2 regions of the Ruminococcus sp. AF17-22AC genome follow, and region 1 is predicted to be linked to the other one. Evidence: riboswitches for the same ligand, from Rfam matches in the RefSeq annotation. Region 1 holds a riboswitch; the other holds the start of a gene.

Region 1 (15,134 bases):
TCTGAAGCTGCTCCTGAGAAGCTTTCAGTGCCACGTCCACACGGGCTGCCTCTGCCTCTGCATCTTCGATTCTGGTACGTTTTACCTGATAATCATTTTTCTTAAGAACCACAACCGGTCCCATTGCGATTCCCTTATATACAGATTTTCCCTGAAAACACTGCATTTCTTATTTCCTCCCTGAATTCACATCTGCAAATAAAGTAAATATGAGTATTCCGGTGAATTATAAGTTGTTTTCAAAGAATTCCTTCAGTGATGCAACTGCTGCATCTTCATCAGCGCCGTCTGCTGATACTGTTACAGTATCACCCTGTTTTACACCAAGGGACATCAGCATCATAAGCTGTGTCAGTTTCTTAGTTTTTCCATCTTTTGTGATGGTGCATTCAGACTCGAATTTTTTGGCTTCTTTTACAAGAAGTCCTGCCGGTCTTGCGTGGATTCCCAGTTCGTCTTTGATTGTGTACTCGAATGTTTTCATAATTTTATCTCCTTTTATATTATATTTTATTTTTACTCATTCACATTGGTCTCAAGCATTCTCTCAAGATGCATGGCGAGGTATCCGATCTCTATATCCGGTACCGGAAGTTTCAGACTTTTTTCCATCTGACGACAGATACGTTCTGCTGCCATATACGGTCCCGGAAACTTCACAGACATATATTCATTCAGATTCATTTTGAGTTTCTCGCCATGAATCGCTCTTGCAACCATGTATCGTACATGGTTCATCAGACGATTATAGCCGAGAGACATGACATCGATGGAATTTCCTGTTTCCTTCTCGACCAGAGAAATACATTCACGGACAGTCCTTGCAATCTCCATTGCCTGCGAGACATTTTCGTCTACAACTGCGGCATGTACATGAAGTGCAATATATCCGATCTCATGGTCATCGATCTCTATCTGCAGTTTTTCCTTAAGAAGCTCCCGGATACAGGATGCCACCTTATATTCTTTATAAAACATGACACGGATGTCATCTGTCAGAGGATTGCTGATCTGCTCACCATTCTGCACACGGCGGATTGCAAAATCAAGGTGATCTGCCATGGTAAAAAGTATCGTGCGGTCTACTTTTTCGAATTCTTTTTCTGCCCGACTCAACACTTCATTCGCAAGCTCGAGACAGAGCGGCGAAACGGATTTGATGATATCCTTGGCGTCACCTCTCTCCGTCATCTCCTTCAGAGAATAAACCTTTGCTTCTGCGGCAGCCGACACGGTCTGTCCGACCTTTTTGCCAAAAGCCACACCTTTTCCCATAACCAGACATTCCTGATTATTTTCGTCCGAAATTCCCATAAAGGAATTGTGATTTAAAATCTTTGCTATCCTGTACAACATCCGTATCTTTTCCCCATCCGGGCGGTTCTTACTGAAGAACCTCGATCTCGAAAAGTGGCTCTCCGGCTTTGACCTGACCCTCATTCAACAGATGGATTCTCTGGTTATCCTCCAGTTCTGTACAAAGAACAGGAGAAACAATAGAAGGTGCATTTTTGCTCAGATAGTCGAGATCCAGTTTCAGCATCGGATCTCCCTTCTTCACTTCCTGACCACTTTCTACCAGTGCCTCAAATCCCTCACCATTTAATTTAACAGTATCAATTCCAACATGAATCAGCAGACTGATTCCGGATTCTGTTACAAATCCAATTGCATGTCTGGTATCAAAGACAAAGGCAACTTCTCCATCTTCCGGAGCGCGTACATACGGATCTTCCGGTGTAACCACTGCGCCGTCACCCATCATTTTCTGGGCAAAAGCCTCATCCGGTGCAGTTGCAAGATCTGCTGCCACACCTGTGATCGGGCTTGAGATCACAATGCGGTCAACGACTTTGCGCGCAGCTTCTTCCTTCTGTTCACTTTCCGGTACTGTCTCAGAAGTTTCTGCCGGTGTTTCCAGAGTGTCCGGTGCTGTTTCCAGATAGTCTTCAAGATTTGATTTGATCACAGTTACATTCGGTCCGTAAATGACCTGCACACCAAGTCCCTTGTGTACGACGCCGGATGCACCTGTTGCCTTTAAGATACCATCATTTACCAAAGATGCATCCTTCACTGTGCAGCGAAGACGTGTTGCACAGCAGTCTACATCGTTGATGTTTTTCTTACCGCCAAGGCCTCGTGTGATTGCCTCGCTGACAGGATCTGAAAGCATCTCTCCGCCCTCGCCGTTCTGTGCTTCTCTGCGGGCATTTACATCAGCCTTTGTATAAAGCTTGATTTCTACATCATCATCTTCACGACCAGGAGTTTTGAAATTGAACTTTTTGATCATGAATTTGAAAATGAAATAATATAAGAAGAAATAAATAATACCAACCGGGATAACTCTTATCCAGCTTGTCTTTGCATTTCCCTGAAGAATACCAAACAGGAAGAAGTCGAGGAGACCGCCGGAGAAAGTCAGTCCTACGGCAATATTCAGCATATGTGCGATCATGTATGCCGTACCTGCCAGAACAACCTGAACAGCAAACAGTGCCGGAGCCACGAAAAGGAAGGAAAATTCCAGCGGCTCGGTAATTCCGGTTGCCATACATGCAAGTGCTGCAGACAGAAGAAGACCGCCTGCTGCTTTTTTCTTCTCAGGTTTTGCACACTGATACATAGCAAGTGCCGCACCCGGAAGACCGAAGATCATAAAAATAAACTCTCCGGAGAAGTATCTTGTCGCATCTGCGCTGAAATGTGCAATATTTGCAGAGTCAGCAAGCTGCGCAAAGAAAATATTCTGACCGCCCTGTACCATCTGTCCTGCTACTTCCATCGTACCGCCAACGGCTGTCTGCCAGAATGGCATATAGAATACGTGGTGCAGACCGAACGGAATCAGTGCACGTTTGATCAGACCAAAAATCAGTGTTCCCACATAGCCGGAGCCTGTTACCAGACCGCCCAGAGCGTAAATTCCGGTCTGAACTACCGGCCATACAAAGTAAAGAAGGATTCCGACAAACATATACACGATCGTGGAAATGATCGGTACGAAACGGGTTCCTCCAAAGAATGACAGCGCATTCGGAAGCTGTATCTTGTAGAATCTGTTATGCAGGGCTGCAACTCCCAGACCTACGATAATACCGCCAAACACACCCATCTGTAAGGACTGAATACCGCAGACAGAAGTAATCGTTCCTTCCAGAACGTTTTCTGCGATCTCGCCATTATCAAGGATCTGTCCTGTGATCGTCAGCATCGCATTGATTGCTGTATTCATTACAAAAAATGCAATTACTGAGGACAAAGCTGCAACTTCTTTTTCTTTTTGTGCCATACCAATGGCAACACCAACTGCAAAGATCAGCGGAAGGTTATTAAATACTGCACTTCCTACACTGTTCATGATCACAAGCAGGGAATGAAGCAGCGTTCCGTCGCCCAGGATCTTTGTCAGTCCGTATGTCTCGATCGTCGTTGCATTTGTGAAAGAACTTCCGATACCAAGAAGAAGTCCGGCTACCGGAAGGATCGCGATCGGGAGCATAAAGCTTCTTCCTACTCGCTGTAAAACACTAAAAATCTTGTCTTTCATTTGAGACTCTCCTTCTGTATATTTTTCCAGAAGTGAGTACATATAAAAGCGCTTTTTAACCGGTTTTTGTACAAAAAAAGACACTAATATACATAAACACTCCTTGTTATGTATAGTTAATGCCTCCTAAATCGAGTTACACACTACAACCAAACAAAATATAACATGGTCATTGAGTTTTTGTCAACCCGCTCTTTTTGTAATTTTATAGTTTTTATGATGTTTTTTTATACCTTTTAGGCATCAGTATATTTCGACTGCAATCCGAAATTTTCACCGGTATAATATGCAGTCTGGCCTCAGTCTTCGAGGAATGCAAATGGTTCTTCATCTTTGAGAAAATGCATCAGCATATATGCACACATGATTGCCACTCGCTCTTCTTTGAGGATTCGTTTTACTTCATTGCGGTCTGCCAGGACGACTTCAATTTCTTCTGTATCTTCCTGTGCTTCCTTGCTGATCTCACCGCTTGCATATCCATAAACTGTCGCGCATGATTCGTCAGTCATACCAACCGTTGTAAAGTATGGTTTTTCAAATGCCGGATTGACTTTCAGAGGTTCGAATTTCAGTCCGGTTTCTTCATACATCTCACGGACAGCCCCCTCATGAAAATCTTCGTTCGACTCGACAAGCCCTGCCGGGAATTCATAGATGTAGTCCCCGAGTGTGTAGCGATACTGGCGCACCAGAACGACTTTGTCTCTTTTTTCTCCGTAAATGCTGTAGATAATTACACCGTCCGGATCATTACGCCCGGTCTTAAGTTTCAATGAAGGTACATCATTTGCCCTGGATGCCACATAATAGGATACCGGAGTGTTGTGTACGCTGGTAGCATCTACATGATACAGATTGACAAAACGATTGTCGGTCATTTTTTCCACATTATGAATCTTTCCCATAAGGTTTCCTCTTTTCTGCATGAAGTATACCATACATCTTTTTAAAACAGCCTGCAGCCATATAAAGATACGGTCTGCAGGCTGACATGATCAGTCTCCTTTAAGGATAACACGGATTCTCTTATAAATAAAGAATACGATTACGGAAGTGAGGGTGTATTTAAATAAGTTAAACGGAACGATGATCAGTACCACAAATCCAAGAAGGCTGTGTACGGAAGAATTGACTGCAGCTCCCATTTCAATAAATGCTTCGATCGGCATTCCAAATGCTTTGCCATATGCCGGAAGAAGTACAAAGGCATTCATCAGGCAGGCTGCGGCTGTTGTAAGGAGCGTTCCTGCTGCCATTCCGAGTACAGCATGTTTACGACTCTTTGTGTGATGCAGTCTGTAGATCAGTCCTGCCGGTACCACAAATGCACATCCGAAAATGAAGTTTGCAAAATCACCAACTCCTGCTGTTACTGTCCCCATTGTTACAAGGTGTACCAGAACCTTTACAACTTCAATCAGAATACCTGCTACAGGTCCCATGGCAAATGTCCCAACCAGTACCGGAATCTCTGAGAAATCCAACTGGTAAAAAGATGGTGCCAGGAACGGGATCGGAAACTCAATATTCATTAATACTCCTGCCAGCGCGCCCAGCATTGCGATCTGTGTGATCGTTCTGGTGCGGCTTCTTTCCATTACGTTTCCATTTCTTAAAACCTGTTCACTCATACTTGTCTCTCCTTTGAATTGTTCTTTTTTTAAAAGAAAATTCTACGTTATGCCTTAGAAAGGTTCTGTTGGTTGGCTTTCTCATGCATAAAAAATCCCCGGAGACTTCTTCCCGGGGTATTGAGCACGTATGAATTATTCGTGTTCTTCTCTCATCCAGACTTTACTGTCGGTTCCGGAATTCTGACTTATGATCAGTCACCGGATCAGCCGCCTTACGCGGGTCGCGGACTTTACCGCCGGTAGGGAATTCTGATTTGTATTCAGTCACCCTGCCCCGAAGAATTTTCTTTTACATGACTGTATTATATATCTAACTTTATAAGAATGCAATATAAAATTGGAAAATATAGTGTGAAATGTGACGGAAGGACGGCTGGCTGTTAAACATATCGGACTCAGAAACGGCTTCATCGCCCAGAAATACTAAGGCTATATCCTGTCTGCTAAAACCATGAAGAAAAAGCACAAAACTCGCCTATCGGCTCAAACAATGTGCTTTTTCTCCATAACGCATCCAGTATGCACCCAAGTATTTCTAAGGACTCTTGCAGATGTTTCTGAATCCGATATGTTTATAGCCAGCTACTCCCTTTCTGCATATTTCTGTCGTTCATCTTCCATTTTATATTGCAATGGTGCCCACCGGGGGCGCCCCGCGGCTCCCGACTTCACCCGCGGCAGCGCCGCTATCTCAGATAAAGTACGGTAAAGGGCGGAAATAAAAAACTCCGGCTGAAGATTTTCGTGAAGGTTCTCCGGTACGATCTCGCCTGAAGAACTTCGCGAAGATTCCTGATCGTACAGGTTTTTGCGTTGATACAGAAAATGCTGCTGTCTGAGCGTCAGCGAGTTCAGCATTTTCCGTATCGTTTTTAGCAAAGTTCTGTACATCATGGAATCTCAGAAGTTCTGAACTGAGTCGTATCCGGAGAAACCTTCATCGAAAATCCCACCGAAGTTTTCTCAATAATTATCCCACGTTACCGGGAATCCTTTATCCTTATCGTTCCTCTCTGAAATACGGTAATCCCAATGCCGCCGGCGGCTGATGTTCCTTCTTCTTTCGGAAACTTGTAAACACAAGTACAATGATCGTTACCACATACGGCAGTGCCTTGAATACTTCCTGCATGCTTCGTCCCAGTCCCGGGATATACAGATACAGAATATAAAGTGCTCCGAAAAGGAATGCACCCCAGATTGCATTCAACGGTTTCCACAGTGCAAAGATTACCAGCGCAACAGCAAGCCATCCGCGGTCACCGAATCCATTGTCTGTCCATGTTCCACCGGAATATTCCATTACGAAATAGAGTCCGCCAAGACCTGCAAGACCTGCGCCGATACACGTAGACAAATATTTATATTTGATAACATTGATACCTGCTGCATCCGCAGTTCCCGGATTTTCCCCAATTGCACGAAGGTTCAGTCCCGCTCTTGTTTTAAATAAGAAGAAAGACAGTACAACCGCTGCAATCACACAAAGATATGTCATAAAACCATAATTAAATAAAATATCACCGATCACCGGAATCTTTGAAAGTCCCGGAATTTTGGCTGTATAGGCACTTCCGGTCACTTTTACGGAAATCTGTCCGACACCACCTGCAAGTTTGGAAATTGAACCACCGAAGAAGTTACCAAACCCTGTACCAAAGATGGTCAGTGCAAGACCGGTTACATTCTGATTTACACGAAGCGTGATCGTCAGGATACTGTAGATCAGACCTCCGATCATAGCGCATGCAAATGCGCATACAAAAGAAATCAGTACACCTATAAAAGCATTTGGATCCGGATTGTCTTTTTCATAAAGAAAAGCTCCCATCAGTCCGGCAATACCGCCCATATACATAATTCCCGGAATACCAAGATTCAGGTTGCCGGATTTTTCTGTCATAATCTCCCCAAGCGCACCATACAGAATACAGATGCCCTGGACAATAGCTTTTTGAATAAAAATTATCAGTACACTCATTGCATCTACCTCCTATTTTTTCGCACGCTTAACTCTGTAATTGATAAAGAATTCTGCACCGATCAAGAAAAACAGAATGATACCGAGGATAACATCGGATGCATTCTCATTCAAACCATACTGTGTTGCAATCTGTACCGCACCCTGATTCATAAATACAATACCGAAAGAAACAGCTACCATAATAAAAGTATTAAATTTGGAAAGCCATGCAACAATGATTGCCGTAAATCCACGACCGCCAGCTGTCGCAGTGGAAATTGTATGACTTGCACCACTGACAATAACAAATCCGGCAATACCACAGATTGCACCGGAGATTGCCATAGTACGGATAATGACTTTCTTTACATGGATACCTGCATATTTTGCAGTGTTTTCGCTCTCTCCGACTACTGCGATCTCATAACCCTGTTTGCAGTATTTCAGATAGATAAACATACCGACAGTCAAGATCAGAACAATAAGTACATTCCATCCATATTTCTGACCAAACAGCTCCGGAAGCCATCCGGCCTGGGTTGTCTGGTTGATAATACCAACCGTGTTGGAACCTTTGGGATTCTCCCAGAAAACGATGCAGTATGTAACAACCTGCATGGCAACATAGTTCAGCATCAGGGTAAACAGAGTTTCATTTGTATTCCAGTATGCTTTGAACACTGCCGGGATCATTCCCCAGATCATACCACCAAGCGCACTTGCAACAAACATCACGATCAGAAGCACTACCGGAGACATTTTATCCCCTGCATAAATCATCACTGCTGCAGAACATGCTCCACCAATCAGAATCTGACCTTCTGCACCGATATTCCAGAATTTCATTTTGAATGCCGGTGCCAGACCGATTGCGATACACAGAAGCACCATCGTATCACGGATCGTCTGCCAGATACGGCGCTCGGAACCCATTGCTCCGTCCCAGATTGCCTTATATACATCCACTGGATTCATTTTGACCAGTGCTACGATTACTGCTCCACACACAATCAGTGCAAGAATCAGTGCTATAAAGCGAATCAGAAGTCTTTCCTGCCATCCGGCCTTATTTCTTCTTTTGCTTACCTGTAAGAAAGGTTCTTTATTCATTGACAGCCCCTCCTTTTTCATGTTTCGTCATGAGAAGACCGATTCTCTCTTTTGTTGCAGTCCTTCCGTCAACCACTCCGCTGATTCTGCCTCCACAAAGTACGGCAATACGGTCGCAAAGTTCGAGTACCACATCCAGATCCTCGATTACGCAGACTACAGCAACACCTTTTTTCTTCTGCTCATTGAGAAGCTGATAGATGACATGAGAAGTATTGATATCCACACCACGTGTCGGGAATGCAACAAGAAGTACCTTCGGGCTCTGTGCGATCTCACGGCCAACCAGAACTTTCTGCACATTTCCACCGGACATCTGACGAACCGGAGCAGAAATACTCGGAGTCATAACTTCGAGCTGATCTTTAATCCTTGTGGCCAGTTCTCTCGGTCCTTTACGTTCCAGGAAAGGTCCCTTTCCATTGCGGTAGCTTCGAAGCATCATATTGTCGGTCATATCCATGTCTCCGACAAGTCCCATACCGATACGGTCTTCCGGGACAAACGCAAGACTGATTCCCGCTTCATTAATAGAAATGGAATCCATTTTGGAAAGCTCCATACTTCCGCCATTGTCATCCAGCAGACGGATTGAACCACTTTCCACATCCTGTAATCCGGCAATTGCTTCCAGAAGTTCCTTCTGTCCGCTTCCTGAAATACCTGCAATACCGAGAATCTCGCCTGTATTGACCGAAAGATCAACATCATCCAGCGTCTTTACATCATCTTTATCTTTGCAGTTCAGCCCCTCGATCACCAGACGTTTCCTAACATTTTCCGGTTTCGGACGCTCAATATTCAGATCGACCTTAGCGCCTACCATCATCTCGGAAAGGCTCTGCACATTTGCTTTTGCGGTCTCCACAGTATCAATGTACTGTCCTTTTCGAAGAATCGCCACACGATCCGATAAAGCCAGCACTTCCTGCAGTTTATGTGTGATAATGATGATCGCACATCCGTCATCACGCATATTTCGCAAAATATCAAACAGACGGTCGGCTTCCTGCGGTGTCAGCACCGCGGTCGGCTCGTCAAGAATCAGTATTTTCGCACCGCGGTACAACATTTTTACGATTTCTACAGTCTGTTTTTCCGAAACAGACATCTCGTATATTTTTTTTGAAAGATCCAGATCAAAACCATATTTATTTACCAGTTTCTGAATATCTTCCGTGATTTTTTTCATATTGAGTCTTGCCTTACCCGGCAGTCCCAATACGATATTCTCGGCTGCTGTCAACACATCTACAAGCTTAAAGTGCTGATGTACCATACCGATTCCCAGTTCGTAGGAATCTTTTGGTGAACGGATCGTTACTTCTTTACCATTTACAAAAATATGTCCCTCATCCGGATAATAAATTCCGTAAATCATATTCATCAGAGTCGTCTTGCCGCTTCCGTTTTCACCTAAGATTGCAAGAATCTCCGATTTTCTCAGCGTGAGATTTACATGATCATTCGCCTGGACTGATCCAAAACGCTTGGAAATATCTTTAAGTTCAAGTGCATAAGTTTCTCCCACTGTCATTCCCTCCTTTTATCCCAGTCATAAAGTCATCCCTTTATGACCTGATTTCCATATCACAAATTGTCATATGTGCAAAAGAAACCTCCATATCCAATCGGAGATTTCCTTTACACATATAACAAAAACCAGCATACGCGTCACCTTGATGTGCAAAGTAAAAAAGCAGAGCTGCTGGCAAGCAGCTCCGCCTGTTCAAAAGTCTTATTCTGTGATGGATGTAATTCCGTCGATTGCTATATCAAATGCCGGTGCAGAACCATATTCTGATTCATGGAAGTATCCGTCAGAAATGTATTCTGTATCACTGCCGTCTTTCTTATAGGTAGTAAGTTCTTTGCCATCTACAGTAAATGTAGAAGTATCAAATACATGAAGGGATCCATCTGCAAGTGCATCTTCAACTTCTTTTACTTTTTCATCTGTTCCTTCTGCTACAACTTTCTCATTGAGAGGTGTGATCTTGTCAGCACCCTCGGAGAAGCCTTTGCACCAGTCAGTGTCGATTGCTGTTCCATCAAGCATGCACTGTACTGCATATGTGTAATATACACCCCAGTCCATAGATGCGGATGTAAGTGCTTCATTCGGAGCAACGGATGTCATGTCGATGTTATATCCAACGCAAGGAACACCTGCTGTTTCACAAGCTGTAGGAGCACCTGTAGTATCTGCATGCTGGCTGATCAGGACACATCCGTCAGAGATCAGTGCATCTGCACATTCTTTTTCGAGGTCAAAGCTTGCCCAGCTGTTTGTGTATTTAACTTCCATAGTTACGGATGGGCATACGCTCTTAGCACCAAGATAGAAAGAAGTATATCCGGAAATAACCTCTGCATATGGGAATGCACCAACATAACCCATCTTGCAGTTATCTTCTGTAATTGTGCCGTCTTTGATCATCTCATTCAGTTTGAGACCGGCAACAACACCGGATACATAACGAGCTTCATAAATATTTGTAAAATAGTTGTGCATATTGGAAAGTCCGCTTGCTGCTGCCTGAGTTCCTGTTGCATGGCAGAACTGTACGTCCGGATACTCTCCTGCTGCTTCAAGGATATAGGTCTCATGACCGAAGCTGTTTGCAAAAATAATCTGACATCCCTGATCTGCAAGGTCTGCTGCTGCATCATAGCATCCTTCGTCTTCACCGATCAGTGTTTTCTCAATAACCTGTGAATCATCAAGTCCAAGATTTTCTACCATTTCATCAATACCAGCCATATGTGCAGCTGTATAGCCTTCGTTTTCATCACCGATGTAAATCGCACCAATCTTTAAATCTTCTTTTGCAATGCCTGCACCACTTTCACTGTCGTCACTTGCATATACAGGTGCTGTCATCGTAACTGCCATTGCTGCTGCAAGTCCAATTGCCAATGCTTTTTTCATCTTTCTTTCCTCCATTTCTCCTCTTACTCCTGTTACCGAACAAAAGAGGCACAACAATTTCTGTTACGCCTCTTTGCAAGTGCTTTTACTATACATTCCATTTTGTGAATTGTCAATAAATTCAAGCAAAAACGCATTATTTATTTGACACCCTAATTTTTTTTGTATACTTATAAGAAAGGAATCCGCAAAATATATTCACTTTATTTATTTTTTCATTCCGTTTATGTTGATTTTGAGTCATTTTCTTTATTACTTCTTGACTTCTTCGCGTTAAAGCGTTATACTTTAAAAAGTTAATTCGATTCGAACGTGAATCAACAATACAGGAGGACTTAAAATATGAAAAAGCAGATTTTAGCAGGCGTTCTGTCTGCAACAATGGTAGTTGGCATGGGTGGTGTCAGCGTATTTGCAGCAGATGGTGCCGACGATAAAACTTATAACATCGGTATCTGCCAGCTCGTACAGCACGAGGCTCTGGATGCTGCAACACAGGGATTCAAAGATGCCATTACAGAAGAACTTGGCGACAAAGTGACATTTGATGAGCAGAACGCACAGGGTGATTCCAATACCTGTTCTACTATCATCACAGACTTTGTTTCCGATAATGTAGACCTGATTCTTGCAAACGCAACTCCTGCTCTTCAGGCAGCTGCAGCAGGTACTGCAGATATCCCGATTCTCGGAACCTCTGTTACAGAATACGGTGTAGCACTTGACCTTGACGATTTTGACGGAACTGTTGGAAATAATATTTCCGGTACCTCAGACCTTGCTCCACTTGAAGATCAGGCAGCAATGCTTAACGAGCTCTTCCCGGATGCCAAAAATGTCGGACTTGTTTACTGCTCCGCAGAAGCAAACTCCCAGTATCAGGTAGATACAGTAAAAGCAGCTCTTGAAAAATTGGGTTACACCTGTGAATACTATGCATTCTCAGATTCCAACGATCTTTCTTCCGTAGCTACAACAGCTGCTACAGAAAGTGATGTTATCTACTTACCAACAGATAACACCGTTGCATCCAACACAGAAATCATCAACAACATCTGCCTTCCGGAGAAAGTTCCGGTAATCGCCGGTGAAGAAGGTATCTGCGAGGGATGCGGTGTTGCCACTCTTTCCATCAGCTATTATGACCTCGGTGTTGCTACCGGTAAGATGGCTCTGAAAGTTCTGGTAGACGGCGAAGATATTTCCAAAATGCCGATCGAGTATGCACCACAGTTCACAAAAGAATACAATCCGGAAATCTGTAAAGAACTCGGAATCGAAGTTCCGGATGACTATGTTGCAATCGGTGCAGACGCAGAAGAAGAAACTTCTGAGGACGATGCAGATGCTGCAGACGATACAGCAGAAGAAACAACTGAAGAAGCTGAATAATTTTTCTCATAATTAAGCCCAAAACACAAATTTATACAGACAGCGGGAGAGGAATATCCTTTCTCGCTTTCTGTGTCGTCAGGAGGAATCACAAAATGAATATTCTTAGCTTAGTAAACGCACTCCCGGGTGCAGCCGCGCAGGGGCTGATCTGGGGAATCATGGCGATCGGTGTCTATCTTACCTTTCGTATTCTGGATGTTGCCGATCTGACTGTTGACGGTACCATGTGTACCGGCGGTGCTGTCTGTGTCATGATGTTGATGAGCGGGCATAATATCTGGGTGTCCATGCTTGCCGCTACCGGAGCCGGAATGCTTGCAGGACTCGCAACCGGAATCTTTCACACCTTCATGGGAATCCCGGCAATCCTCGCCGGAATCCTGACACAGCTTGGTCTCTACTCTGCCAACCTCAAGATCATGGGTAAGGCAAATCAGGCAGTCAACGGAAACAAATACAATCTTCTTGTTTCCCTTCGTAATGTAAAAGGTGTTCCATTTTATCAGAATACCATTCTGATCGTTGCCATTTTTATCGTCGTGCTGATTGCAATTCTCTACTGGTTCTTCGGAACAGAACTCGGATGTTCACTCCGTTCTACCGGATGTAATCCGAATATGTCCCGTGCACAGGGAATCAATACCAATGTATGTAAAGTACTCGGCCTGATGATCTCCAACGGTCTGGTTGCACTTTCCAGTGCACTTCTGGCACAGTATCAGGGATTTGCCGATGTTAACATGGGACGTGGAGCAATCGTTATCGGTCTTGCTGCAGTCATCATCGGCGAAGCGATCTTCGGACGTATTTTCCGCAATTTTGCACTTCGTCTTCTGAGTGTTGCATTCGGTTCTATTCTCTACTATCTGGTACTTCAGACAGTTATCTGGCTCGGAATCGACACTGACCTTCTGAAGATGCTGTCTGCACTTGTTGTAGCTGTCTTCCTTGCAGTACCTTACTGGAAAACAAAATATTTTACAAAACCTACGAAACGTGGAGGTAACAACTGATGCTTGAGCTGAAAAACATATATAAAACATTTAATCCGGGAACCATCAATGAAAAAGTGGCTCTGAACGGTCTGAACCTCACACTGAATGAAGGTGATTTTGTTACTGTTATCGGTGGTAACGGAGCCGGTAAATCTACCATGCTGAATGCAGTTGCCGGCACATGGCAGGTCGATGAAGGACAGATCATTATCGATGGTATCGATGTCACCAAATTATCCGAACACAAAAGAGCCGCATATCTCGGTCGTGTATTTCAGGATCCTATGACCGGAACTGCTGCTACTATGGGAATCGAAGAAAACCTTGCTCTTGCAAAACGCCGTGGCAAAACACGTTTACTGAAACCGGGAATCACAAAGAAAGAACGTGAAGAATATAAAGAACTGCTGAAAGTTTTAGGTCTCGGACTGGAAGACCGTCTTACTTCCAAGGTCGGACTTCTCTCCGGTGGACAGCGTCAGGCACTGACACTTCTGATGGCTACACTGCAGAAACCAAAGCTTCTGCTTCTGGATGAGCATACTGCTGCCCTCGACCCGAAGACCGCAGCCAAAGTACTTGAAATCACAGAAATGATCGTCAACCGTGACCATCTGACAACTATGATGATCACTCATAATATGCAGGATGCGATCACACATGGAAATCGTCTGATCATGATGATGGAAGGTAAGATCATTCTGGATATTCAGGGCGAGGAGAAAAAGAAACTCACCGTGAGAAATCTGCTGGATCAGTTTGAGAAAGCAAGCGGACAGGAGTTTAGTAATGATTCTGCTCTGCTGAGCTAGGATGGGAAATAAGTAAATTTATTGTTTTCACGCATCCTATAAAAATTATATGATTCTTTATGTTATATATGAAATATAAAAAGATATGGTTTCGTCAACAGCTTCGAAATCCGGAAGTGCTAAGGAATAATCCGAATGCTAATTGCATTCATAAAAATCACAAACTCGCTGACGCTCAGACAGTGTGATTTTTATGAATAACGCATCCGGAACATTCCTAAGAACTTCTCGGATTTCTGCAGAGGCTGACGAACCATATCTTTTTTAATTACAGGTAGTTGTCGAATGAATCATCTATGTTTTTGTTGCTGAAATTCGATGCTTTTCTAATCCCTACACAAGCATTTCCCTTAATTTTATTATTTTCAATAACTTCTTATATTTCCCCTTCCATCCGGTGCTCAGCTACCTCCTGCCCGGAGGGTACCCGGACCACGCGCCGTTCAAAGCAATCTATAATAGGATAATTTCGATGGCGCGCTACACTGCTTCCTTCCCACGCACCACTAGCAATAGCGCTGTCCAGGACGATGGGGATTGCTGTAAAAAACGACAAGGCAAAAAAGGATCGGCTGATATTCGCTCTATGACCTATTGTGGTGAGAGAATACTCGTGCAGGTGCATGTGTATTAAGTTCCGAAACATCTGCAAGAGTCCACAGAAATACTTGATTATATCCTGGCTGTGTTATGGATCATAAAGTGCAATGTCTGAGCCGTCAGGCGAGTTTTGCACT
Region 2 (15,134 bases), on a different contig from region 1:
ACGAAAAGTACAGACAGGAAAACATCACCTGCCAGAAAAGCAACACGGTACACTCGTGTCTCTGCCGTTAAAGCCAGCGTTTTAGAGGGATGGGAGAGGGCTACCCAATTTTATGGATGAAGCGACTGCTTCCCTGGATGTGGAAAATGAAACTCTGATACAGACAGCCCTTTCCCGTCTGATCGCAGATAAAACCGTTCTGGTTATCGCCCACAGAATGCGTACCGTAGCCGGAGCGGATAAGATCGTTGTCCTTTCTGATGGCACCGTGGCAGAAGAAGGATCACCAAAGGATCTGGAAGAAAAGAATGGTGTATATGCCCATATGGTAAAACTGCAGACAGAAAGCCAGAATTGGAAACTTGGGTAAAGAAGGAGGAAATGTAATGAACAAGAACCATTGTAAGCAGGAAAATATCCGACTTGGTACCCACGGAGAAGACTATGGAAGCCGGATGTCCAACCCTGTCTTTTACATCATTGGCGGAATCATGGAACAGGTTCATCGAGTCGTTCTTTCTCATCTGGACTATGACGGCGAGGGGAAGATTCTGGAAGTAGGCTGCGGCTCCGGAGCATTGACAATCCGTTCAGCTCTGACATGGCCGAAAGCAAAAGTGATCGGTGTTGATCACTGGGGCGCTGTGTACAATTACAGCAAAGCACTCTGCGAGAAGAATGCTGCCAGTGAGGGCGTGGCTTCCCGCTGTGTATTTCAGCACGGTGATGCGAAGCAGCTGGATTTTCCTGATGAGAGTTTTGATGTAGTCATCAGCAACTATGTCTATCACAATGTTATGGGTGCTGATATGCAGAAACTGCTGCTGGAAAGCCTGCGGGTATTGAAAAAAGGCGGCGTCTTTGCACTTAACGATGATATGAAACAAAAGATGTACGGTGACATGGAAGGTTTTGCGCAGAAACTGCGGGATATGGGGTATGAGGAAGTACGACTCGTTGATATCGCACAGGAAGCTTTTGGCTCCCACCGTCGGGCTGCCATGATGATGCTAGGGTCTTCCCGGTTGCTTGTCGGCAGAAAGTAATGTATCAAAACAGGAGGTTTGGCTATGTCCAAGTTAGGAGTCGTGGAGGATACACTGTTCGTCCCTATGCTGGGAAGAATTTATGCTAGTGAGCATTACCCGCAAATTTTATATGATAAAAAAGCATTGGAATTGAAAAAGAAGCTGCCTTCAGACTTGATTAAACAGAATATGCAGAGCCAGTATACCCTTTTGGCCTCTGCTTCCCGGTCTGCTAATATGGATCGGATTATTCGGACTTTTCTGGAATGCAGACCGGACGGTGTGATTGTCCAGTTGGGCTGTGGTCTGGAAACAACCTATCACCGATGTGATAACGGAAAGACACACTGGTATGCCATGGATCTGCCTCATGTGATCGAATACCGGCGGGGACTTCTTCCCGAACCAGAGAGGGAATTATATATTTCCGGGGATGCCTTTGCAAAGGATTGGATCAAAAAAGTTCGCAATGATGTACTTGATGCTCCTATTCTCGTTACTGCAGGCGGGTTATTTCATTATTTTGAGGAACATAAGGTCATTGCCCTTCTGCGTATGATTGGGCAATTTGGAAATATGGAAGTTGTTTTTGATACGGTGAACAAAAGAGGAATGACCATGATGAAGAAAAAATATATGAAACAGGTCGGCCATGCCGATGCACAAATGTTCTTTTATGTGGATTCAGCGGAAGAACTGGCAGCAAAGATCGGGGGTAATGTGAAGGTGATTGCGGAGGAACCATACTATCGTTACATCCCTAAAAATGACTTAAAGCTATCCACAAAGGTCAGTATGACAGTTTCTGATCAATTCAAGATGGTAAAGATGATACATCTAAAACTATAGTGGATATACAATATCAGAGAGAGAGAACTTTATCATTTTTTCGGACGCACTGATGAAACACCATCAAAAGCCGCCTTCTATCACCAGCGTGCAAAATTAAAAGATAATGCACTATGGGAACTTTTGGCAAAAGTATTGGCTAATCCAGAGATGTGGGCATTGCTCAATTCATTGGCGAAAACGATGAAGTAATGAAAAATAGTGAAAAAATAGTGTAATTTTAATGAAAAAACAATCCATAAAACGATATAATATATGGATAAAATGAGGATATTTATTGTGTATATGGATATTCTATCTCCATCAGTAAACTAAGTAAAATAAAAATTCTGCTTTACAAACAACAAATAAAGTATTAAAATAAACAAAAAGATATCTTCAGGGCAGGGTGAGATTCCCTACCGGCGGTAAAGCCCGCGAGCCGAGAGGCATGATCCGGTGAGATTCCGGGGCCGACAGTACAGTCTGGATGGAAGAAGATGATAGTACAGTTGATTTTTTGTATGAATGAATGTAGTATCAGAGCTCTGAGATGGTGATCCATTTCAGAGCTTTTTATATAGGAAAATCAGACATTCATTTATCAATCATATGTAACAGATCAATTCCACCCTGCAGATATTTCTGCAGGCTTTTTTTGTATCTGGTACATCGTTTTCGAAATAACTATACCATTCACTTGTCTGTGAATCCGATTGCACATGTTTAAAAGCCTCGGCGTAGCCCAGGCAAAGAACAGGAATAAGAAAGAAGGAATAGAAATGACGGATCAGGAATATATGCTTCGGGCTATTCAACTGGCCAAAAAAGGAGAAGGCTGGACGAATCCAAATCCTATGGTAGGGGCAGTGATCGTAAAAGACGGAAAGATCATCGGGGAAGGCTATCATAAAAAGTATGGAGAACTTCACGCGGAACGTAATGCAATTGCTTCTCTTACAGAATCAGCAGAAGGTGCGGTGATTTATGTCACGTTGGAGCCTTGCTGTCATCATGGTAAAACACCTCCATGTACGGAAGCGATCATTGAACAGAAGATCAGAAAAGTGGTGATCGGTTCCAGAGATCCGAATCCGAAAGTGGCAGGAAAAGGTGTACAGATGTTAAGGGAAGCCGGTGTAACAGTAGTTGAAGATTTTATGAGAGAAGAATGTGATCAGCTGAACCCGGTGTTTTTCCATTATATTACTACGAAGACCCCTTATGTGGTAATGAAGTATGCCATGACACTGGATGGGAAGATCGCAACGAAAACAGGAGCATCAAAATGGATCACCGGAGAATCTGCACGAAAAGAAGTACAGCATATGCGGCATCAGTACATGGGAATCATGGCTGGTATTGGAACTGTGCTTACAGATGATCCGATGTTAAACGTCCGGGTAGAAGGCTGGAAAAGTCCTGTCAGGATTGTGTGTGACAGTAAGCTCAGGATCCCGCCGGGCAGTCAGATTGTAAAAAGTGCGGAAAAGTACCGGACGATCGTGGCTTATGCAGAACAGAAAAATGCAAAAGAGAAAATAAAAATATTACATACCATGGGAGTTGAAACCATTTACTGTCCCGACGAAAAGAATCAGATAGACCTTAAGAAGCTGATGGCAGATCTTGGAAACAGAGGCATTGACAGCATCCTCCTGGAGGGAGGAGGTACGTTAAATGACAGTGCACTGCGAGCTGGAATTGTAAAGGAAGTACAGGCTTTTGTGGCACCAAAGCTGTTTGGCGGTGTGGCTGGGAAGACACCGGTAGAGGGTATTGGAGTTGAACTGCCGTCTGAAGCAGTGGAACTGAAATATACAGATATCTGTCAGATCGGTGAGGATATCCGGATAAAATGTCAGGTGTGTGATAAAAAACAGGAGGAATCATGTTTACAGGAATCGTAGAAGAGAAAGGAAAAGTCCGTTATATACAGCTGACAGGGGAATCAGGGATTCTGGCAGTGAAAGCCCGGAAAGTCCTGGAAGGGACAAGGATCGGTGACAGTATCGCTGTGAATGGTGTGTGTCTGACAGTTACGTCGATTCAGCCGGACGGATTTACTGCCGATGTGATGGCAGAGACGATCAGAAGAAGCAGTCTTGGCAGCTGCAAGGCCGGAAGCCAGGTAAACCTGGAACGTGCAATGGCTGCAGACGGCAGGTTCGGGGGACACATAGTAAGCGGCCATATTGATGGGACTGGCGTGATACGTTCCATGCTCCGGGAAGAAAATGCCATCTGGGTATCAATTGAGACATCGCCACAGATTTTGCATCTGATCGTGGAAAAAGGATCCGTCTGTATTGATGGGATCAGCCTGACAGTTGCAAGGGTTGATGAAGCTGGTTTTCAGGTGTCGGTCATTCCACATACAGGAGAAGAAACCACTCTTTTGGAAAAGGTGCCGGGGGATCTGGTTAATCTGGAAAATGATGTGATCGGAAAATACGTAGAAAAACTGCTTGGCATCAGAAAAAACGAAGAAGAGAAAAAAGAATCCGGAATTACGATGGAGTTTCTTGAAGAATTCGGGTTTTAGAACAGGAGGATATACACTATGTCACAAAATTATCAGTACAACACAATTGAAGAAGCACTTAGGGATCTTAAGGAAGGAAAAATAGTTCTGGTCACAGATGATCCGGACAGAGAAAATGAGGGAGATCTGATATGTGCGGCAGAGTTTGCGACCAGGGAAAATATTAATTTCATGGCGACCTATGCAAAGGGTCTTATCTGTACACCGATGAGTGCAGAAATTGCGGCGAGATTGAACTTTCCGCCGATGGTTGCGGAGAACACGGACAATCACAGTACAGCATTTACCGTGGCAGTAGATCACGCAGATACAACCACAGGTATCTCTGCGGAAGAGCGCTCCTATACTATCATGAAGTGTGTGGATGATCAGTCAAAACCGGAGGATTTCAGAAGACCGGGACATGTGTTTCCGCTTATTTCCAGAAAAGGCGGGGTTTTGGTACGAAATGGCCATACAGAGGCAACAACAGATCTTATGAGACTTGCCGGACTGAAAGAATGCGGCGTGTGCTGTGAAGTTATGAAAGAAGATGGAACTATGATGCGTACATCACAGCTATGGGAAATGGCAAAAGAGCATAACCTTACATTTATTACGATCCGTGATCTGCAGGATTATATAAGAATACATGAAAAGCATGTAAAGGAGGAAGCCGTTGCAAACCTCCCGACGCAGTACGGTGATTTTAAAATGTATGGTTATATCAATGATATTACAGGAGAGCATCATCTGGCACTGGTAAAAGGTGATCTGGGAGATGGTGAGGATGTGCTTTGCCGGGTACATTCGGAGTGTCTGACAGGGGATGCATTCGGATCGCTCAGATGTGACTGTGGCCTGCAGCTGCAGACAGCGATGCGCCAGGTAGAAGCAGAAGGCCGAGGAATCATTCTGTATATGAGACAAGAAGGCCGAGGAATCGGACTGATCAATAAGATCAAAGCATATGCGCTTCAGGAGCAGGGATACGATACTGTGGAGGCTAATGTGAAGTTAGGGTTTGCACCGGATCTCAGAGAGTACTGGGTCGGGGCACAGATACTGTCAGACCTTGGTGTGAAATCATTAAGATTACTGACAAATAATCCGGATAAAGTCTATGGACTTGGCGAATTCGGACTGAAGATCAATGAGAGAGTACCTCTGGAGATTCCGGCACAAAAGTATGACCGGAAGTATATGAAGACGAAGCAGGAAAAGATGGGTCATATTTTTAAAGAAATAAATTTATAAAAAACAGCAAATATCAGGAGGAAGAAAAAATGAGACAGATCAATTTAGTAGAAGGAAAAGTAGTAGCACCGGAGGGAATGAAGGTTGGTATCGTGGCAGCGAGATTCAATGAAATTATTGTGAATAAATTATTGGGAGGGGCAGTCGACGGACTGGTAAGACATGGAGTAGAAGAAGAGAACATTACTGCAGCATGGGTACCGGGAGCATTTGAGATTCCGATTACAGCACAGAAGATGGCACAGTCAGGAAAATATGATGCAATTATCTGCGTTGGAGCTGTCATCCGTGGAGATACTTCACATTATGATCTGGTGTGTAATGAATCTGCCAAGGGAATCGCACAGGTTGAACTTGCAACAGGAATCCCGGTTTTATTCGGAGTGATCACGACTGAAAATATCGAGCAGGCTATTGCGCGTGCAGGAAGCAAAGCGGGAAATAAAGGCTATGATTGTGCATTATCTGCGATTGAGATGGTCAATCTGATGAAGCAGCTCTAAAAGACAGGAAAATAAATGATGACAAAAACGATCATATTCGATTATGATGGAACGATCCATCATACCCTTGGAATCTATGAACCGGCATTTCGTGAAACCTATCAGTGGCTGACAGAACAGAAGGTTACCGAAGAACGGGAGATAGGCTCGGTGGAAATTGCCGGCTGGCTGGGACTTAACAGTAAGGAGATGTGGAATACATTTTTGCCGGAACTGGATCAGAGCTATAAAGAGCAGGCAAGCAGGATGGTAGGAGATCTGATGGTAAGACAGATCAGGAAACATAAGGCAGTGTGGTATCCGGGAGCAGAGGAGATGCTAACAGCTTTGAAGAACCGGGGATATCACCTTGTGATCTTAAGTAACTGTAAAGCTTCATATCGTGAGGCACACTGGAAGGAATTTGGGATGGAACGATGGTTTGATCGTTTTTTTGACTGTGAATCATACAGATTCCGTCCAAAGACAGAAATTGTGCAGGAAATCATCCGGGAATATAGTGGCCCTTATCTGGTAGTCGGAGACAGGAGACAGGATCTGGAATGTGCCAGGTCCTGCAAAAGCCCTTTTATAGGATGCCTGTATGGATATGGTGAGAAAGGGGAACTGAATGGGGCTGATTATTATGCAGAACATATAGAGGATATACTGCAGATGGTGATATGATTTTTGCAATATAAAAATCTGAAGGAAAAAAGTTAAAAATAAGTACTTCTGTAAAATAAAAGGATATAGAAAATTTGCAACAACTTGTTGCAAATTCTGAGGCGGGGATGATTTTAGGATAGTCATAGTGATAGAGGTAATCCACTTTCCTAACCCCATCTGTACAGTAAAGTTCTCAAGTCCAGTTGTACAAAGCGCTACTGCACGGGGAACCAGATGGAATGCATCTCCACTTCCTAAAAGAACTGCCATAATTCCAAACATGGTAAACTGTCGGTTTCCTTTGCCTTTGCGGATCATTTATAGATTTTACTGTGGAAGATTTTGCATAAAGTGTTTTCCGTGCTTGTGTGTACCATTATCTGATATCAAAGCAGTACAGGGTGATTCCGGCCATGCACAGGTCAATATGATTACGGATGCGTACTCTCATATTCCGGATGATGACCAAAGGAAAAATGCAGAGCTTTTTAAAGAAGCATTTTATGAGAAAAAGAATCTGAATCCAGAGAGGCGGGCGTTGCTCAATTCGTTGGCGAAAACGATGAAGTAATGAAAAATAGTGAAAAAATAGTGTAATTTAGTGAAAAAACAATTCATAAAACGATATAATATATGGATAAAATGAGGATATTTATTGTGTATATGGAGATTCCTATGAGAGACTTTGATTCTATTGTAAGTCCTGCAAAATTGTTAACACCTGAAATTGTTCAGATGGTTAGCAGCATCCATGAACATAAAGGCAAACAGGAATTATTTCTCGAAGCCAATGTAGATGAATTGAAAACACTCTTAGAAGTTGCATTGATTCAGAGTACGGGAGCATCCAACCGAATCGAAGGTATATTTACAAGCGATAAGCGTTTGGAAGAATTGGTAAGTCAAAAAGCAGAACCCCGCAACCGATCTGAGCAGGAAATTGCTGGTTATCGTGAAGTACTTTCCACAATTCACGAAGGCTATGAATATATCGATCCAAGACCGAACATTATTTTGCAGTTACATCGAGATCTGTACTCCTATTCACAGGGATCTGCTGGTGGAAGTTATAAGAATTCCGATAATGTAATTGCAGAAACAGATGCCGAGGGTCATCAGAAGACACGTTTTATTCCAGTTCCCGCATTTCAGACTGCTGAAGCGATGGAAGAACTTTGCACTCGCTTCCTTGAAGCATCGGAGTCTTTCTAAGCCTGATAGAATTAAAGCGGTTATTGATAACAAGGTTGGCAAAATTACAAAGAAAGAAATCATGGAGCTTTGTCCTGATATAAGCAAAATTACCGTGGAAAGGACTTTGACGAATCTGGTTAAGAGTGGGTATATCGCAAAAGTTGGTGCAGGTTCATCTACTGGTTATGTCCGTGTTTAAAAATATGAAAGCAGCTTATAAATTTGCCAGTCAAAACCGGCATTTTCTTAGCAAAAATCATTGCCTTTTATGTCGGCTTCTATAGCCGTAATCCTTTAATATCTTTAATACGTGATAAGATCGTATTGCAGCTGCAGCTGATAACGCCGGGAAGTGTATCAATGACTGTGTGCAGGAAGTGTTCCATTTCATCACTTGATGAAGCAACGGCATGTACATGCAGCTTGTCTCTTCCTGTGACACGGTAAATCTGCGTGACAGTATCATTATTATGTAATATATCTGTCACCTGCGACAGATGGTCTGGTTTTATCTCGATTTCAAAATAGCATGAAACAGCACCGCTGATCTTTTGAGGGTTTATTATAGTTGTATATTCTTCAATTATGCCTTGTTTCTCCAGAGCCTGAATCCGGGCTTTTACTGCCACTCTGGAAATACCGGTTTCTTTACCGATATCAGAGTAAGAAATACGCGCATTTTCTATAAGCAACTGGATGATTTTCTGATCCAGTTCATCTAAACCGTTCAGGTACATAAGTGTCCCTCCTGTAAAATAATATCTTCCGGATATTAAATATCATATCATTTATTTAGCTGAAAGTAAACGTGGGCTTGACTTAGCAGCTGTAACTACATATAATTGTTTCATAACGTAATTTAAAACTTGCGTTTTGAATCTATGGAATAGATTCTGGTGAAGAAAAAAATAAGTGAAATTATAAAGGCTTTGGAGGAATATGATAATGTCAAAAGATGAATATCTGATCACAGATACGCCTCTTAAAGCGTTGACGGTTTTTGCAATGCCAATGATTTTGGGCAGTTTTTTTCAGCAAATATACAATATGGCTGACTCTATCATCGTCGGCCAATTTGTTGGCTCCTCTGCACTTGCAGCTGTCGGGGCCTGCGCAGCGCTGACCAATGTTTTCATTTGTGTGGCACTGGGAGCAGGTGTCGGTGCCGGTGTGCTCGTGAGCCGCTATTTCGGTGCCAGGGAGTATGGAAAAATGAAGACCATCGTGTCAACGTCCTTGTTTAGCTTTTTAATTCTAAGCATAGTCCTTGGTGTTTTTGGCTTTTGCTTTTCCAACTCGATGATGAGGGTATTACAAACCCCTGGCGATATACTGAATGATGCAGTGTTATATCTGCGGGTCTATTTTGTGGGTTTTCCGTTTCTGTTTATGTATAATATTCTTTCCAACATGTTTACTTCCATTGGTGAATCAAAAATCCCACTGGGACTCTTGGTATTCTCGTCAATCTTAAATATTTTTATGGATCTTTGGATGGTGGCCGGACTTGGTCTCGGTGTGTTTGGTGCAGCCCTTGCGACTCTTATAGCACAGGGGATTTCTGCGGTGTTTTCACTTTTTCTTTTCCTTAGCCGGATGCGTCGATATAAAAGTCGCTTTGACTGGTTTGACAGGCAGGAGTTATATTCCATGCTTCAAATTGCTGTACCTTCGGTTCTTCAGCAGTCTACAGTGTCCATCGGTATGATGATCGTACAGGCTGTTGTAAATCCTTTCGGTACACAGGCACTTGCGGGGTATGCGGCGACGATGCGGGTAGAGAATGTTTTTTCATTGATTTTTGTATCCATTGGCAATGCGGTTTCCCCATATGTTTCCCAGAATCTTGGTGCAAAGAAAATTGAACGGATCAAAAAAGGATATCATGCTGCACTGGTGTTAGATGTATGTTTTGCAGTTCTTGCTTTTATAGTCATTGAAACATTGCATACTCAGATTTCCTCACTATTCCTTGGTAAAGATGGAACTGCCCTGGCTTATCAGGTATCCGAGGGTTATATGAGATGGCTCGGTTACTTCTTCATCTTTATGGGAATCAAAATGGCAACCGATGGGGTTCTTCGTGGTCTTGGAATCATGCGCCCGTTCCTTATTGCAAATATGGTGAATCTGGCGATCCGCCTGTCGGTTGCTTTGATTTGTGCACCGCGTTTTGGCATTGTATTTGTCTGGCTTGCTGTACCAGCAGGTTGGTTTGCAAACTTTTTAATATCCTATGTGGCTCTTCGGAGATCATGGCCGACTGATAAAGAGGTGCAATCCCGATAGCCTAAAGTAATTTAAAAGGAGAAATTTATAGTATGAACGATAAATGTGTAGTATTGAATGCAAAGAAAATGAATTTTGATGGGAAGCTGGATTTTTCCGTTTTATCTTCTGATGTTACAGTATATGATGATACAACAGAACAGCAGCTGTCAGAGCGTATTCAGGGTGCAGATATCATTGTAACAAAGGAGATGCCTGTGAGTGCAGAAATGATACAGAAATTTCCGGAATCTGTTAAACTGATCTGCGAGGCAGGTACAGGATATAATAATATTGATCTTGAAGCAGCACGAAAGAAGGGGATTACAGTCTGCAATATCCCGGCATACAGCACAGAACGTGTGGCACATACTGCGATCATGATGATATTGAATCTGAGTTCTGCAATGCAGGTACAGATGAAGATGCTGGCATGCGGAAATCATGACAATTTTACCAGAAATCTTCAGGTTCCGCATGTTGAGGTAAATGGAAAAACACTTGGTGTTATAGGTGCAGGACACATTGGCAGGAAAGTTATCCAGATCGCACAGGCTTTGGATATGAACATACTTGTATATACCAGGACACCGAGAGAGGATGAGAAGGGGATTCGCTATGTGTCGCTTGAGGAATTACTCAAGAATAGTGATTATGTTTCCATGCACTGCCCATTGACGGAAAATACAAAACATATGATAAACAAAGAGTCTTTATCACTTATGAAGCCCTCAGCGTTTATCATTAATACTTCAAGAGGTGCACTTATTGATGAGACTGCTCTTATAGAAGCATTGGAAAATGGTACGATTGCAGGAGCCGGACTTGATGTTCAGGAAACTGAACCACCTGAAGAAACCAACCCTCTTTATACTATGGATCATGTCCTTTTGACGCCACATATGGGATGGAAAGGTCTTGAGACAAGACAGCGGTTGGTTTCTATTCTGGCGGATAATATAAAGCAGTTTATGGAAGGGAATCCGATCAACGTTGTATCAGGTCTATAGTATCTGGCAGCAAAGTGATGATATAACTTCCGGGTTTGCAGAGTGAAAAAAATATAATTACAATCAATAAGTCAGTGCTTTGATATCTTCTTCCAATATAGCAGGAATAACATAAACAATAGAATTACTGGAAAAAATAAGTCCGAATAGTCGTCAGAAACGCTGAGAAGAAATTATTCTCAGCGTTTTTTGAACATTACTATAATGTCAAGGAATCTTCTGCATCTACCCCACATCTGTAAATTTCCATCAAGATACAGTCTCGCATATTCTAGTGGTTCATCAATGGCAAGTGTGTTTAATGCACAATCTGATCCGGGTGTGGTTCTCAAATTCTTTTCTGCTTTCCAGCAGTCAATGCGAAGCATATAGCCTGCACTGATATAAACATCAATGCTGTTTCGTCCGGGATTATATTCTGCAAATATTGTTCTCATCGTATTTTATCTCCTTATCGTTCAATCAATTATTTGCTACAAAAATCAGAAGCATTTCAATCAGTTCACCATGTCACTTTTATTTTGTGTTATACTGTTTTACATAATTTTCTTGGTCTTGTATTTTCCCTTATCAGAGTTCGTAAACACTGGCGGGACGATATAACACAAGGGAAACAATAAGGGAAAGCTCAATCGAAAGTTGTAGTAAAGGAGGTTTACAATGGGGTTTTGGATTTTTATGTTGATTATGGATTTGCTTCTTCCATTTACGATGATTGGTTTTGGAAGATATTTTATGAAAAAGGCTCCAAAGGAAATAAATTCAGTATTTGGATATCGGACTTCGATGTCTATGAAGAACAAAGACACATGGGAATTTGCTCATAAATATTGTGGTAAAGTTTGGTATGTCTGTGGAATGGTTATGTTGCCGATAACAGTAATATTCATGCTTTTAGTAATTGGAAAAAATGAAGATTGTGTTGGGAGTATAGGAGGAATTATCTGTGGTGTTCAACTTATTCCTTTAATTGGATCTATTCTCCCAACAGAAATAGCATTAAAAAAGAATTTTGATAAGAATGGAACAAGACGATAAATTCAAGTTTTTGAAACTGAGAAATTGGTATTTTAAGAGGAGGTATGTATTATGAATATAGGATTTTGGTCATGTATAATTTTGGTTATACCATTTGTAATTATAGGTGTGTTATTTGCGATTTTTAAGGAAAAAGCAACTAAATTTGTTTCAGGATTTAATTCATTTTCTAAAGAAGAACAGGCAATGTATGATAAAGCTCAGATCTCTCGTGATATAAGAAATCAGTGCTTCATATGGACTGTTATAATGTTAGCAGGAGCGACATTATCCTGCTTTTTAACCCCATATATGGCTATACCAACCTATATTATTTGGTTAGTTCTGTTTTTTAGAGAAGTCCACTTTGATAACCATAAAGCGTTTAAAAAATATTTATTAAAATAAATTATTGTTTGCAGGAGATGCTTATTTATGAAAAAAGGAATAAACAAATCAATCTTATTTTACATTGCATCAGTTCTGTTTTTCATAGCGTCAGCTATTGGCTTTACGAGTGGAAATGAAAGTTCTATGGCTATAATATGGTTATGTCTTGGTTCTTCATTTCTTTGCTTGGGTTCGACTCATAAGAAAAAGGAAAACAATACAGATGATAAATAATTTCCTGCTTGTATTGTTGGAAAATCGGAATTCATAGAGTTCTTTTGTGATTTGCAACTGCTGGTTGACAGATTTACAGCCTGAAATGGTGGAATGCAAACAGCAAAACTGTTATATTGAGCTCATAAAATCTGCAAAAGGAGAAAAAAATGATTTTAGCTGATAAGATTACAGAGGAAAGAAAAAAGAATGGATGGTCACAGGAAGAACTAGCCAATCAGTTGGGCGTATCCAGACAGGCAGTATCTAAGTGGGAAAGTGCAGGAGCTGTTCCAGATTTGCAAAGAATTTTACAGATGTCGGAGCTATTTTGTGTTAGTACAGATTACCTATTAAAAGATGAAATGAAAGCAGAAAATATCACCTATCACGAAAGTACTGAAAGCTATGCAGAACCGTTGAAAAAAATAACTATGGAGAATGCAAATGAATTTCTTGACATGAAAAGAAATGGATCCAAAGTAGTGGCAAATGCAACAAGTATGTGTATCTTAAGTCCAATATTATTGATTGTTCTTGTGACAATGGCAGAAGATAGCGTATTTCATGTTTCGGAATCTCTGGCAACAGTATTTGGATGTGTTTTTTTGCTTGGAATGGTTGCGGCAGCCGTCTTTTTGTTTATTACATATGGAATGAGTGAATCACATATGGAACATTTTGAAAAAGAATGCTTTGAAACAGAGTATGGTGTATCTGGAATGGTACGAGAAAAAAAAGATTCCTATGAACCAATTTTTATCAGAGGAACAGCTGTTGGGGTAGTGCTTTGTATACTGGCAGTGATTCCGACAATTATTGCCGAATCTATGGAAGCGTCCGACTATTACTGTGGTCTTTCCGTTGGATTACTGCTATTCATACTTGCAATAGGAGTGAATCTGTTGGTTCGTGTTGGGATGGTAAAAAGCAGTTACGATACCCTTCTTCAGGAAGGCGAATATACAAAAGAAGAAAAACTGTTTAAGAAAAAGACTGACACGTTTTCTGGTGTATATTGGTGCTTGACTACAGCGATTTACCTTGCATGGAGCTTCTGGACGATGAGCTGGGATATTACATGGATTGTATGGCCGGTTGCTGGTGTTTTGTTTGCAGCATTGCTTGGTGTGGTGAAAATGGTGTTAAAGAATGGCAGTGAAACTTAGCACTATATTTAAGATGGAGTTAAGTTTATTTTCCGCATATTATACGCATCCAGAAATTCAAGTTTGACGGAGTAATAAATATGAAAATCCGAGAAGTGAATGAGAATAAAAAGCAATTTATAGCATTATTGTTATTAGCTGATGAGCAGGAAAATATGATTGATCACTATCTTGAAAAAGGTACTATGTATGTACTTGAAGATGGTAATGTAAAAGCTGAATGTGTCGTTACTGATGAAGATAATGGAATACTTGAAATTAAAAATATTGCAGTTGATCCTCAGAATCAAGGACAGGGCTATGGGAAAGCATTGATTGACTTCCTTGCAAGTAAATATGCAGATGAATATTCTATTTTGCAGGTTGGAACAGGTGACAGCCCGTTGACCGTACCGTTTTATGAAAAATGCGGATTTGTCCGATCTCACAATATTCCGAATTTCTTTACGGACAATTATGACCACCCAATTTATGAGTGTGGTGTACAGTTAATAGATATGGTATATTTGCAAAGATGTTTATAACTTCCAGTTTGTCTTGCTGTGTTCAAATCACAAAAAGGTCATCGTTTCACGATTATGGTAAAACGATGATCTTTTTTATTTCTTCCAGTAACAGATTAGCAACAGGAGTGAATCTCCTTTTTGTTGTTTACCTATAATAACGATTGGAGTAGTCGATTATAGACACTGCAATCAAAAAAATCTGAAAATATATTTATCAACATTACATAAAAGTGTGTAGATGCACATAAAATGGGAATACATATTGAAATTCAGGTCATTCTGTGATAGAACCTCTTTACTAAAAAGTGTGCAGATGCACGGAAATGGGGAGTATAACGATGGAGATTAAAAGAGACGCTTACCTACAGCAGCTGATCGAGCGAAAAGATAATGGAATGATAAAGGTGATTACCGGCATTCGTAGATGTGGCAAATCCTTTTTGCTGTTTACCATCTTTAAGAGATACTTACTGGAGAACGGCGTTGATGTTGATCATATTATTGAGATTGCATTGGACGGTATTGAAAATGAGGAACTAAGAGATCCTAAGGTGTGTTTCAAGTACATCAAAGATGCCA

Evidence for each region. A riboswitch is a leader RNA that binds a small molecule or an ion and turns the genes downstream of it on or off. The one in region 1 is predicted to bind FMN.
Region 2: linked by a shared signal. The riboswitch ahead of ribD (bifunctional diaminohydroxyphosphoribosylaminopyrimidine deaminase/5-amino-6-(5-phosphoribosylamino)uracil reductase RibD) and the one ahead of DWW86_RS13660 (ECF transporter S component) in region 1 are both predicted to bind FMN.

The regions. Positions count from the first base shown of each region.
Region 1 is NZ_QRXT01000011.1:23,915-39,048, forward strand. It holds gene ptsP (phosphoenolpyruvate--protein phosphotransferase) at 1-166, opposite strand, end outside; gene DWW86_RS13640 (HPr family phosphocarrier protein) at 227-484, opposite strand; gene DWW86_RS13645 (PRD domain-containing protein) at 517-1,356, opposite strand; gene DWW86_RS13650 (PTS sugar transporter subunit IIABC) at 1,385-3,553, opposite strand; gene DWW86_RS13655 (NUDIX hydrolase) at 3,853-4,461, opposite strand; gene DWW86_RS13660 (ECF transporter S component) at 4,552-5,187, opposite strand; FMN riboswitch at 5,328-5,476, opposite strand; gene DWW86_RS13665 (hypothetical protein) at 5,773-6,084, opposite strand; gene DWW86_RS13670 (ABC transporter permease) at 6,191-7,171, opposite strand; gene DWW86_RS13675 (ABC transporter permease) at 7,184-8,263, opposite strand; gene DWW86_RS13680 (ABC transporter ATP-binding protein) at 8,256-9,800, opposite strand; gene DWW86_RS13685 (BMP family ABC transporter substrate-binding protein) at 10,002-11,195, opposite strand; gene DWW86_RS13690 (ABC transporter substrate-binding protein) at 11,538-12,587, shown strand; gene DWW86_RS13695 (ABC transporter permease) at 12,683-13,603, shown strand; gene DWW86_RS13700 (ABC transporter ATP-binding protein) at 13,603-14,397, shown strand.
Region 2 is NZ_QRXT01000014.1:11,580-26,713, reverse strand. It holds partial or broken gene DWW86_RS15120 (ABC transporter ATP-binding protein) at 113-370, shown strand; gene DWW86_RS15115 (class I SAM-dependent methyltransferase) at 387-1,046, shown strand; gene DWW86_RS15110 (class I SAM-dependent methyltransferase) at 1,071-1,877, shown strand; FMN riboswitch at 2,248-2,362, shown strand; gene ribD (bifunctional diaminohydroxyphosphoribosylaminopyrimidine deaminase/5-amino-6-(5-phosphoribosylamino)uracil reductase RibD) at 2,639-3,766, shown strand; gene ribE (riboflavin synthase) at 3,748-4,401, shown strand; gene DWW86_RS15085 (bifunctional 3,4-dihydroxy-2-butanone-4-phosphate synthase/GTP cyclohydrolase II) at 4,420-5,637, shown strand; gene ribH (6,7-dimethyl-8-ribityllumazine synthase) at 5,676-6,140, shown strand; gene DWW86_RS15075 (HAD family hydrolase) at 6,156-6,806, shown strand; partial or broken gene DWW86_RS17625 (hypothetical protein) at 6,924-7,106, opposite strand; gene DWW86_RS17455 (hypothetical protein) at 7,153-7,359, shown strand; gene DWW86_RS15060 (Fic family protein) at 7,464-8,000, shown strand; gene DWW86_RS15055 (Lrp/AsnC family transcriptional regulator) at 8,261-8,719, opposite strand; gene DWW86_RS15050 (MATE family efflux transporter) at 8,928-10,271, shown strand; gene DWW86_RS15045 (2-hydroxyacid dehydrogenase) at 10,304-11,260, shown strand; partial or broken gene DWW86_RS15040 (DUF6061 family protein) at 11,460-11,697, opposite strand; gene DWW86_RS15035 (SdpI family protein) at 11,921-12,298, shown strand; gene DWW86_RS15030 (DUF3784 domain-containing protein) at 12,350-12,685, shown strand; gene DWW86_RS15025 (hypothetical protein) at 12,713-12,901, shown strand; gene DWW86_RS15020 (helix-turn-helix domain-containing protein) at 13,051-14,049, shown strand; gene DWW86_RS15015 (GNAT family N-acetyltransferase) at 14,130-14,573, shown strand; gene DWW86_RS15010 (ATP-binding protein) at 14,894-15,134, shown strand, end outside.